4 linked regions of the Cellvibrio sp. PSBB006 genome follow. The protein of the gene in region 4 interacts with the protein of the main gene of each other region in a pairwise test. Links are inferred from orthologs where the notes say so. Each region holds a gene or a part of one and is shown on either strand. Other genes may lie near its edges. The genes, in order: CBR65_RS08955, hfq, nusG and rho.

Region 1 (2,753 bases), 1.3 Mb from region 4 along the record:
CCCACGCCCACAAACATTTCCACAAAGTCAGAACCGGAAATCGAGAAGAAAGGTACTTTCGCCTCTCCCGCAATAGCCTTTGCCAACAGGGTTTTACCGGTACCCGGTGGGCCGACCATCAGTACGCCGCGCGGAATTTTACCACCCAGACGCTGGAATTTTGACGGGTCACGGAGGTATTCAACCAGTTCCTGCACTTCCTCTTTGGCTTCATCCACACCAGCCACATCGGCAAAGCTGGTCTTGATTTGGTCTTCACCCAGTAAGCGCGCCTTACTCTTACCGAAGCTCATCGGGCCGCCACGGCCACCACCCCCACCTTGCATCTGGCGCATAAAAAACAGAAATACCGCGATGATGATCAGAATAGGGAAGCTGGCGACCAATAATTGGTGCCACAGGCTGGGTTGTTCGATTTCACGGCCTTTAACGGCGACATTATGATTTAACAAGTCGTCTATAAGCTTGGGGTCCTGAATATTAGGACGAATGGTTTTAAAGGGACTGTTGTTGGTGTACAGGCCGTCGATGGTCAGGCCATCAATGGTCACTTCCCGCACGCGATTGTCTTTTACCGCGAGGATGAACTCGGAGTAACTCAAGCTCTCGTTGCTGGAGGTCTTGTTGAAGTTTTCAAACACGCTGAACAGGACCACAGCGATGACCAGCCATAAAATCAGATTTTTTGTCATATCGTTCAAGGACGCTTCCTCAGTCGCACATCAAAAATATTCGCGTTGTTGTACCAGTATAGTGTGGAAGATCAACAGACACACCTAATAGCAAGACGATGATTTGCAAAATTCCGGGCTAATTAACAATAAATTACACAATGTTCCAGCAGGGGGTTTCTCTATTGACGACCGAGAGAGACTTGCCAAAAGCTTTGGCCATCCGCCCGCCAATTGGTTTCACCTATCACCATCAATTGCATTGGTTGGCAGCTGTAATTGTGTCATCCGCTCATAGTGGGGGCCATCCGACGCATTGCAAGCCCAAGGGAAGGAGCCCGGCCCTCATCTAATTAACCCTATCGATAGCTCATGAGCTACAATAACCGGCTTTTTAACCCCCCGGATTTTCTAAGGTAATTGTATGCCCATCAACGCAGATCGCAAAAAGCAATTTCGTACCATTGGCCATCGGCTCAACCCAATTGTGACCGTGGCCGGCAATGGTTTAAGCGAAGGCGTTGTACAGGAGCTGAACCGTGCACTGGATGATCACGAGCTGATTAAAGTTAAACTCGCCATCGCTGATCGAGAAGAGCGCAAGGAAATGGTTGCCCAACTACAGACCTTGCCCCATGTTGAACTGATACAGGAGATAGGCAAAATAGTTTTGCTCTATCGTGCTAATAAGAAGGCCAACCCGAAGCTGTCAAATCTCCATCGCTAATTTACCGATCACCCATATCCCGCTGTCAGTGCGCCCGTGCGCGAATGTTCTCAATATCACGGATCGGGGGCGCGCCAAACATTCTTGAGTATTCGCGGCTGAATTGTGACGGACTTTCATAGCCGACTCGATAGGCCGCATTTGATGCATCTATGGCCTCCGCTAACATCATTCGCCGCGCTTCTAGCAGCCGCAGGCGTTTTTGATACTGCAAAGGACTCATGGCAGTCACCTCCTTAAAATGCGCATGAAATGACGAGGGGCTCATATTGGCGACATCAATCATTTGTGCGATGCCAACAGGCTTGTCGAAATTAAGTTTCAAGAACTCAATGACCTGCGAGATGCGCTGCATATTGCTACCCTGGGCTGCCATCTGGACTATTCGATGCCCATATGGCCCTTTCAATAATCGATAGTAGATTTCACGCTTGATCATGGGTACAAGGAATGGGATATCTTCCGGGGCTTCCAATAATTCAACGAGACGCAAAAGGGAATACTCCAGCGTTACGTCTGCATTACCGACAAACAATCCACGGGCGCTGAGTGCCGGGGGTTCAATATAAGAATTCACTTCCGGAATGAGTTCGCTGATCTCACATAAGTCGAGATCTAACTGAAGACTCAGGTACGGCATCTCTTCACTCGCCAGGACAACCTGCCCGGTTACCGGCAGATCTACAGAAACCACCAGAAACTCCGATGGGCTGTAGCGGTAAACCTCATCGCCCAGCATGACTTCTTTGGCGCCCTGCACAATCAAACAAATAGAAGGTTCATACACCACCGGGATCTTCATGCTCAAGGCGGTAGCCTTGATACATTTCAAACCTGCTATGGCGGTCAGATGAATACCATCACCATCGGAGAATTTATCAATCAGCCGAATCAACTCTGGTTGCCGCCAATTAGTCACCACATTGATTACCTCTATTGCCAGACGATATCGAGATTACAAAAGCCTACAGAGGAAATAAATGACCGGCAAACAGATATGGAGGATTAGGCAATGGTTATGGAGATCCATGCATTAACGAAAGGCCATGCAACCCCTACTCTGACTCCACCAGTTACTACACACCAAGGAGTCAGCTATGAAATACGTTCAAGACAAAGTTATAGTAATCACCGGCGCCAGCAGTGGGATCGGTGAAGCAAGTGCCCGCTTGCTCGCAGAACATGGGGCTAAAGTCGTTCTGGGCGCTCGCCGGACCGAGAGGCTGGAACACATCGCTGCAGAAATCCGTGATCAAGGCGGAGAAGCCGCGTGCATGGCGGTTGACGTGGCAGATCTGGACGCCGTGAAGAGCCTGATCAGTTTTGCGCAGCATACCTTCGGGCGGGTCGACGTT
Region 2 (2,782 bases), 490 kb from region 4 along the record:
ATACACTCTCTCCAGTTTTATTAATCAAAATTCGGTCGATCTTCCAGCTTTATATACGGGTCAGGCCAGCTGATCAGGTGTCGGGATTCTAACAAAGCCTGAGCGCAAACCAACAGGCTATTTACGGGCGATTACCTTCGGCCACCCAGGTCAATTTGTCCAGCGCCAGAGATTCTGCGCTCAATATACGTAATAAGTCACTTTTGGGGATGCGTAAATTCAGCTCTGACGAGCCATCATCACGGTAATTTTCGTCTGCAACAGCTTGCTGCTGATAAAGCATTGCACGCAAACGACCCTGATCTGCCTTGAGCAGCAACCGCCCCAAAATCATTTCCTCGCCCAGCAATTCTGCAATGGCCTGTAGCAACAGATCGCAACCGGCTCCCGTTTGAGCGGACAACCATACGGCTACCGGCGCACCATCATCACCGCGATCAATACGCGGCTCCATCGCCATCAGGTCAATTTTGTTGTAAACACGGAGCTGTGGCAGGTCCGCAGCGCCAATTTCTTCCAATACCAAATCCACCTGTTCAATATTGCGCAAGCGCTCTTCTGCAAAAGCATCAACAACATGAAGTAACAATGTGGAGTTGGCGGCCTCTTCCAGTGTTGCCCGGAAGGCCTCGACCAGCTTGTGGGGCAGATGGCTGATAAAACCCACGGTGTCCGCAAAGATCACAGCGCCGATATCCGCCAGCTCCAGTCGACGCATGGTCGGGTCCAAGGTGGCAAATAGTTGGTCCTGCACGTAGACCTCAGCACCCGTCATCTGATTGAACAAGGTGGATTTGCCCGCGTTGGTGTAGCCCACCAGCGAGACAGTGGGAATAGCAGCCCGCTGCCGGGAGCGCCGCCCCTGCTCGCGTTGGGAACGCACTTTCTCAAGCCGTTGCTCGATCATGGTAATGCGGTTACGCAGCAGGCGACGGTCGGTTTCCAACTGGGTTTCACCCGGGCCACGCAAGCCAATACCGCCTTTCTGGCGCTCAAGGTGCGTCCAGCCCCGTACCAGACGCGTAGACATATGACGCAATTGCGCCAATTCAACCTGCAATTTACCTTCAAAGGTGCGAGCGCGCTGGGCAAAGATATCAAGAATGAGCCCCGTCCGATCCAGCACACGGCACTGCAACTCTTTTTCCAGGTTGCGCTCCTGACTGGGGGTAAGGGTATGGTTAAAAATGACAAGTTTGGCTTCGTGCTCGGTTACCGTCTGCTGCAATTCCTGCAACTTCCCGGTACCGATAAAAAACCTGGCATTGGGAGATCGGCTGTTACCTGTTATCAAAGCAACAGGGTCACCGCCAGCGGAGAGCACAAGCTCTTCAAATTCACGGGGGTCCTCCGGCTCTTGGCCGTGAGACACGTTCAGGTGAACCAGCACCGCCAGTTCACCTGACTCAGGGCGATCAAAAAACAATTAACTACCTCGAGGGGTTATTGCTCGACTTGCTCTTCTTCGCCTTCCAGCTCTCCCGCTGCATTCAGCAGAGGTACACGCACAGCGCGAGAAGGTACAACGGTGGAGATGGCGTGCTTGTAAACCATTTGGCTCACAGTGTTTTTCAACAGCACTACAAACTGATCAAATGACTCAACCTGACCTTGCAACTTGATGCCATTTACCAGGTAAATGGATACAGGTACACGCTCCTTTCTCAGGACGTTCAGGTAAGGGTCTTGTAAACTATGCCCTTTTGACATGTTTATTCTCCAATTATGTAAATAACAAGATTACCCACCTAAGTCTTCCGATACTGCATGGAAGGGGGTGGAACAAAGTATGAAAATCTGACTAGGGTTCTCACGGGGCTATTATATGGCTGCGTCAGTTATAAAATTCAAGGCGTAACCCACAATTTCTTCACGTGAGAGTGAAATACCGTTTTCACGCTCGGTATACAACCAGTATAGATCAGGCCAACCGCGCAACCAGGTAAATTGTCGTTTGGCTAACTGGCGTGTTGCGATGATACCGCGCTCGACCATCTCTTCCCTGGTTAAGTCACCATCCAGATATTCCCACACCTGACGATACCCCACCGCACGTATGGCCGGTAAATCAGGGTGCAAGTCCTCGCGTCGATGCAGACGTGTGACCTCCTCAACCAACCCTTGTTCCAGCATTTTGTGGAACCGTGTCGCAATCCGTTGATGCAGTGGTTGTCGATCACAGGGAGCAATTGCAATTTGAGTGACGCGATAGCGCTCAGCAAAGGGAGTGTGTGCATGGCGCTGTTGCTCTTGACGCAATGCTGACATGGTCTTACCACTGACGCGGTAAACCTCCAATGCGCGACTCAAGCGCTGCGAGTGATTCGGGTGAATCTCTGCTGCCGTTTCCGGATCGACCTGCGCCAGTTGCGCGTGAATAAACGGCCAACCATGCTGTGCCGCCTCGTGTTCAATCGCCGCCCTGACCTGCGGATCTGCCGGCGGCATTTCTGCCAGACCGTCGAGCAACGCCCTGAAATAGAGCATCGTGCCGCCGACCAACAACGGGATTTTTCCTTCAGCAACAATGGCCGCGATTTCACGCTCTGCATCTTCACAAAAATCGGCGGCGGAATAAGGCTCGGCAGGATCACGAATATCGATTAGACGATGCGGCGCCGCAGCCAATTCGGCAGCGCTCGGTTTTGCCGTGCCGATATCCATGCCCCGATACACCAGTGTGGAGTCCACACTGATCAACTCCACCGGTAAATGCTGGCGCAAGGCAATCGCCAGATCAGTTTTACCCGATGCAGTCGGTCCCATCAAAAAAATGACCTGG
Region 3 (2,807 bases), 1.3 Mb from region 4 along the record:
ATCAATAATCAAGCCGGGACCCATGGTCGTACTTAGGGCCACTTTCTTCAAGTAGACGCCTTTTGCAGTTGAAGGTTTGGCTTTTTTCAGGTCATTAATTAATGCCTCAAGGTTTTCCTTGAGCGCAACCAATTCGAAAGAAACCTTGCCGATACCACCATGTACAATACCGCCCTTTTCTGCACGGTAACGTACCTGTCCAGCCTTGGCATTTTTAACAGCAGTAACCACATCTGGTGTTACGGTGCCAGTCTTCGGGTTAGGCATCAAGCCACGCGGACCGAGCACTTGACCCAATTGACCAACAACACGCATTGCATCCGGGCTCGCGATGACAACATCGAAATCCATCTTGCCTGCTTTAATTTCAGCAGCCAATTCGTCCATGCCCACGAATTCAGCGCCGGCAGCCTTGGCGGCTTCCGCATTGGCACCTTGTGTGAACACGGCTACACGGACATCTTTGCCATTACCGTGTGGCAATGTAGTCGCGCCACGAACTGATTGGTCTGATTTGCGAGGATCGATACCGAGATTGATAGATACATCTACAGTCTCAGCAAACTTAACAGTGGAGAGCTCTTTAAGCAGCGCAACTGCTTCGTCAATAGTGTATTGCTTGGCTGAATCAACTTTTTCTTTAATCAGACGTTGACGCTTGGAAATCTTGGCCATCTTACACGCCCTCCACTTCGAGACCCATTGAACGAGCAGAGCCCGCAATGGTACGTACAGCTGCATCCATATCAGCAGCGGTTAAATCAGGCATCTTCGTTGTAGCAATCGCTTCCAATTGTGAGCGATTGACGGTACCTACTTTATTGGTGTTAGGACGACCACTACCACTTGTGATTCCCGCCGCTTTTTTCAGCAGGAATGAAGCTGGTGGAGTCTTCATGACGAAGGTGAAACTGCGGTCACTGTATACGCTGATAACAACCGGCACCGGAGCGCCTGCTTCCAAACCTTGGGTTTGGGCGTTAAATGCCTTACAGAACTCCATGATGTTTACACCGTGCTGACCCAAGGCTGGACCAACTGGTGGACTAGGATTTGCTTTGCCCGCTGCAACTTGCAGCTTGATATAGGCGGTTACTTTCTTTGCCATTTGATTTACTCCCCATTGGGTATTAGCGCCTCAGGCATGCTTTTGGCAAACAAACCGTCTTAGGCTCCCCTCCCAGTCAACTCAAAAAAACAAATCAACAAGGATGCGAAAACCCTTCCCCACCAGCAGGTAGAGAAGGGCATAAAAACTCGTCAACAATCGGATCAGGTTTTCTCGACCTGACCAAACTCCAGCTCAACAGGTGTTGAACGACCAAAAATCAGCACCGCTACGCGCAGGCGGTTTTTGTCGTAGTTAACTTCTTCAACTACGCCATTAAAGTCATTGAATGGGCCATCAGTAACACGCACCATCTCGCCCGGCTCAAATATAGTCTTGGGCTTCGGCTTCTCCATTGAGTCATCTACACGACGCAGGATCGCCTCAGCTTCTTTTTCGGTAATGGGTGCTGGCTGATCGCCCTTCCCACCAATAAAACCCATTACTCGCGGAGTGTCTTTAACCAAGTGCCAGGTGTCATCGTTGAGCTCCATTTGAACCAACACATACCCTGGAAAGAATTTGCGCTCACTCTTGCGTTTTTGACCGCCGCGCATCTCAACCACTTCCTCAGTGGGCACCAGGATTTCACCAAAAACATCCTGCATCTCATGCAATTGAACGCGCTCACGCAATGAAGCAGCGACCTTTTTCTCATATCCGGAATAGGCGTGTACAACGTACCAACGCTTTGCCATAACTACCTACCCTATGATTGAAGACGCTATCCACCCCAAAAAGGTGTCCAGCAGCCAAAGAATAATGGACATCACAATAACAACAGCAACCACAATCAAGGTGGTTTGATTGGTTTCCTGCCGACTTGGCCAAACAACCTTACGCAGCTCAACCATAGATCCTTGTACCAGCGCCCATAAGCTTGCGCCTTTTGCAGTGTGATACGCCACAAAACAGGCGAGCACTGCCAGAACCAGCAATCCGAGAACCCGATACAACAGAGACTCTGCGGAAAAATGTGAATTTCCAACAACGCCAGCGACAATCAGCGCTATCACCACAAGCCATTTAAGTGGATCCAGGCGATATTCTTTCTCTTCGCTTTTTATATTCATACGCTGCTGAAACCTTGAGCTTGAAGACGAAATAAATGGCAGGCCAGGAGGGACTCGAACCCCCAACACCCGGTTTTGGAGACCGGTGCTCTACCAATTGAACTACTGGCCTGTAACGACAAAACGCAAAGGACTTGCGTCCTTTGCGTATCAACTCAATTACTGAACGATTTTGGCTACCACACCAGCACCGACAGTACGACCACCTTCACGAATCGCGAAGCGCAGACCTTCTTCCATCGCAATCGGGTGAATCAGGGTAACCGCCATCTGGATGTTGTCACCCGGCATAACCATCTCAACACCTTCCGGCAACTCACATGCACCCGTTACGTCCGTAGTACGGAAGTAAAACTGTGGACGGTAGCCTTTGAAGAACGGGGTATGACGACCACCTTCTTCTTTGGACAGAACGTACACTTCCGCCTGGAACTTGGTGTGCGGCGTTACTGAACCCGGCTTACACAACACCTGGCCACGCTCCACTTCGTCGCGCTTGGTGCCGCGCAACAACACACCCACGTTCTCACCAGCGCGACCTTCGTCGAGCAGCTTGCGGAACATCTCCACACCGGTACAGGTGGTCTTGGTGGTGTCTTTCAGACCAACGATGTTGATCTCTTCGC
Region 4 (2,990 bases):
CAGACAAGGTATCGGGAACCGGTGTCACCGCGCCGAGGATGGTGGCGGGATCTGCGCCCAGTGCGACAGAAACCGGAAAAGGTTTGCCGGGATTCTGTTGTTGCCACTCACGGAAATCCAGCGCGCCGCCACGATGGGATAACCAGCGCATGATCAAACGGTTCTTGCCGATCTTTTGCATGCGATAAATGCCGAGATTTTGCCGCTCTTTATGCGGCCCGCGTGTGACGACTAACGGCCAGGTCACCAGGGGACCGACATCGCCGGGCCAACAGGTTTGAATAGGAATCATATCCAGATTGACCGCATCGCCTTCCACAACAATTTCCTGGCAGGAGGCTTTGCTGACAACCTTGGGAGCCATATTCAACACTTGTTTAAAGATGGGTAATTTTTCCCAGGCATCTTTAAAACCCTTCGGTGGTTCAGGCTCTTTCAAAAAGGCTAATAATTTTCCGACGTCGCGCAAGGCAGCAACGGATTCTTCTCCCATACCCAGCGCCACCCGCTCCGGTGTGCCAAATAAATTACCGAGCACTGGGATGGAAAAACCTTTGGGATTTTCAAACAGGAGTGCCGGGCCGCCAGCGCGCAGGGTGCGATCACAAATTTCCGTCATCTCCAGATAGGGATCGACTTCATGGGTGATGCGTTTTAATTCGCCGCGCTGTTCCAGCAGTGCAATAAAATCACGGAGATCTTTATATTTCATGGATTCTAATGGCCAGTTTGCAAGAGGGGTGCAGGGGAAGTGGCGCTTGGAATCGAAAGCCTTCGCGTCAGGAGTGACGCGAAGGTATTACAGAAATGTATCAGTATTTTTCGATACCCGAATGGCCATTCTGTATGTGTTCAAGGTACCCGTGGCGCTTACTTGCGTTTCATCGACAGGAAGAATTCATCATTGGTTTTGAAGTCTTTCAACTTATCGACCAAAAATTCTGTTGCTGCCACATCTTCCATATCGTTTAACAAGCGGCGCAAAATCCAGGCGCGTTGCAGTTCATCTTCTTTCATCAACAGCTCTTCGCGACGGGTGCCGGAACGACGGACGTTGATGGCCGGGTAAATACGTTTTTCGGCAATCTTGCGATCCAGATGCAACTCCAGGTTACCGGTACCTTTAAATTCTTCGTAAATCACTTCGTCCATCTTCGAGCCGGTATCAACCAGTGCGGTTGCAATGATGCTCAGGCTGCCGCCTTCTTCGATGTTGCGCGCGGCACCGAAGAAACGCTTGGGTCGCTCCAGCGCATGGGCATCCACACCACCGGTCAACACTTTACCGGAAGAAGGAATGACGGTGTTGTATGCACGTGCCAGACGTGTAATAGAGTCGAGCAGAATGATCACATCTTTTTTGTGTTCGACGAGGCGCTTGGCACGCTCAATAACCATGTCCGCAACTTGTACGTGACGTGCGGGTGGCTCATCGAAGGTTGATGCAACCACTTCGCCGCGCACAGAACGCTGCATCTCGGTCACTTCTTCCGGACGCTCATCAATCAACAGAACAATCAGGTGACACTCAGGATTATTGCGCGTAATCGCCTGCGCAATATTTTGCATCATGATGGTTTTACCGGCTTTGGGTGGCGCTACGATCAAGCCGCGTTGGCCTTTACCAATTGGCGCAATCAAATCGATGATACGACCGGTGAGGTCTTCGGTAGAACCGTTGCCGGCTTCAAGTAACAAACGCTCGTTGGGGAACAGCGGTGTGAGGTTTTCAAAGAGGATTTTGTTGCGTGAACTTTCAGGTTTGTCGAAGTTAATTTCGTTAACTTTCAACAGAGCAAAATAACGTTCACCTTCTTTCGGGGGACGAATCTTGCCGGAAATTGTATCGCCGGTGCGGAGGTTGAAGCGGCGAATCTGGCTGGGTGAAACATAAATATCATCGGGGCCTGCGAGGTAGGAACTGTCTGCTGAACGTAAAAAACCAAAACCATCCACCAGAATTTCCAACACGCCATCGCCGTAAATATCCTCCCCGCCTTTGGCATGTCGCTTGAGGATATTGAAGATAATATCCTGCTTGCGTGAGCGGGCCATACTTTCGAGGCCCATTTCGGTGGCAATGTTAATCAGTTCTTCGACAGGTTTTGTTTTTAGATCAGTAAGGTTCATACACTAGGACTTTGGTTGTGAATAGTAAGTTGGGTTAGTAGAAGTTGTAGCAGGATTTGATTTACAGGGTATTGGGGTGTTGTTCTATCGCGCGGTCTTGCTCTTATAGTCCGCAGACGACGGGTCTCAACTCGATAATTACTGCTCAGATAATCAGGCGCTGGGAGGGCCCTGAGGCCAGGATTTATGCTGGGGCAGATAACACAGGAGTCTTATGCTTGTCCGTTTCTATATTGCTCAGTGATTTGGCTGTTGTTGATGTGATTAGCTGAAATCAGGGAGGAACAAACATTGAATGTGCCGAGTATAGCGGCAAGTTTTCATCAGTGTAAAGCGCAAATTTAACACAGGGTGAATAAATCGGGCCGGCAATGGTGATTGCCGGCCCGGTGGTGTTACACAACGCTGTCGATAAAGTCGATTAACTGAGTGCGGGATAAAGCGCCGACCTTGGTCGCTTCAACATTACCGTCCTTGAAAATGATCAGGGTCGGAATACCGCGAATGTTGAATTTTCCGGGTGTTTCCTTGTTGGCATCCACATCCACTTTAGCGATCTTGAGCTTGCCTTCGTATTGGCCGGCCAAATCGTCAAGAATTGGAGCGATCATCTTACAGGGTCCACACCAGGCCGCCCAGAAATCTACCAGCACAGGGGTTTTGGCATTGAGGACTTCGTCAGCAAAACTGGCGTCAGTCACATGAACGATGGCATCACTACTCATATTTAACAGTCTCCAAGCCTGTTCGGCGGTGGTGGTGGCGCGCAGACCACAAGGTGTTTGACGCATGATAAGGATTGCCATGCGGGCAGGCAAGGGGCAAAAAACAATGGCGGCCATAAAGCAACGCAATGGCGA

Evidence for each region.
Region 1: the proteins of rho (region 4) and CBR65_RS08955 interact in binary tests that used the Escherichia coli proteins (3 or more experiments, as listed by UniProt). The link is inferred for Cellvibrio sp. PSBB006 from one-to-one orthologs.
Region 2: the proteins of rho (region 4) and hfq interact in binary tests that used the Escherichia coli proteins (3 or more experiments, as listed by UniProt). The link is inferred for Cellvibrio sp. PSBB006 from one-to-one orthologs.
Region 3: the proteins of rho (region 4) and nusG interact in binary tests that used the Escherichia coli proteins (3 or more experiments, as listed by UniProt). The link is inferred for Cellvibrio sp. PSBB006 from one-to-one orthologs.

The regions. Positions count from the first base shown.
Region 1 is NZ_CP021382.1:2,174,645-2,177,397, forward strand. What follows is about bases 71-2,746. They hold CBR65_RS08955 (YhbY family RNA-binding protein), read left to right. Parts: upstream 71-1,095; coding sequence 1,096-1,398; downstream 1,399-2,746. Other genes in these bases: ftsH (ATP-dependent zinc metalloprotease FtsH), read right to left, coding at 71-692; CBR65_RS08960 (AraC family transcriptional regulator), read right to left, coding at 1,424-2,320; CBR65_RS08965 (SDR family oxidoreductase), read left to right, coding at 2,496-2,746. Outside these bases: more of ftsH, read right to left, coding at 1-70; more of CBR65_RS08965, read left to right, coding at 2,747-2,753.
Region 2 is NZ_CP021382.1:4,016,041-4,018,822, reverse strand. The notes cover bases 78-2,782. They hold hfq (RNA chaperone Hfq), read right to left. Parts: upstream 1,711-2,782; coding sequence 1,444-1,710; downstream 78-1,443. Other genes in these bases: miaA (tRNA (adenosine(37)-N6)-dimethylallyltransferase MiaA), read right to left, coding at 1,822-2,782; hflX (ribosome rescue GTPase HflX), read right to left, coding at 122-1,426. Also shown: FtsH protease activity modulator HflK, read right to left, coding at 1-2. UniProt on the Escherichia coli protein: RNA chaperone that binds small regulatory RNA (sRNAs) and mRNAs to facilitate mRNA translational regulation in response to envelope stress, environmental stress and changes in metabolite concentrations.
Region 3 is NZ_CP021382.1:2,211,938-2,214,744, forward strand. What follows is about bases 40-2,769. They hold nusG (transcription termination/antitermination protein NusG), read right to left. Parts: upstream 1,807-2,769; coding sequence 1,273-1,806; downstream 40-1,272. Other genes in these bases: rplA (50S ribosomal protein L1), read right to left, coding at 40-675; rplK (50S ribosomal protein L11), read right to left, coding at 677-1,108; secE (preprotein translocase subunit SecE), read right to left, coding at 1,813-2,181; tuf (elongation factor Tu), read right to left, coding at 2,341-2,769. Also shown: more of rplA, read right to left, coding at 1-39; more of tuf, read right to left, coding at 2,770-2,807. UniProt on the Escherichia coli protein: Part of the processive rRNA transcription and antitermination complex (rrnTAC). The complex forms an RNA-chaperone ring around the RNA exit tunnel of RNA polymerase (RNAP).
Region 4 is NZ_CP021382.1:3,522,303-3,525,292, forward strand. What follows is about bases 1-2,913. They hold rho (transcription termination factor Rho), read right to left. Parts: upstream 2,131-2,913; coding sequence 871-2,130; downstream 1-870. Other genes in these bases: ubiD (4-hydroxy-3-polyprenylbenzoate decarboxylase), read right to left, coding at 1-712; trxA (thioredoxin TrxA), read right to left, coding at 2,526-2,855. Outside these bases: CBR65_RS22585 (hypothetical protein), read left to right, coding at 2,920-2,990. UniProt on the Escherichia coli protein: Facilitates transcription termination by a mechanism that involves Rho binding to the nascent RNA, activation of Rho's RNA-dependent ATPase activity, and release of the mRNA from the DNA template.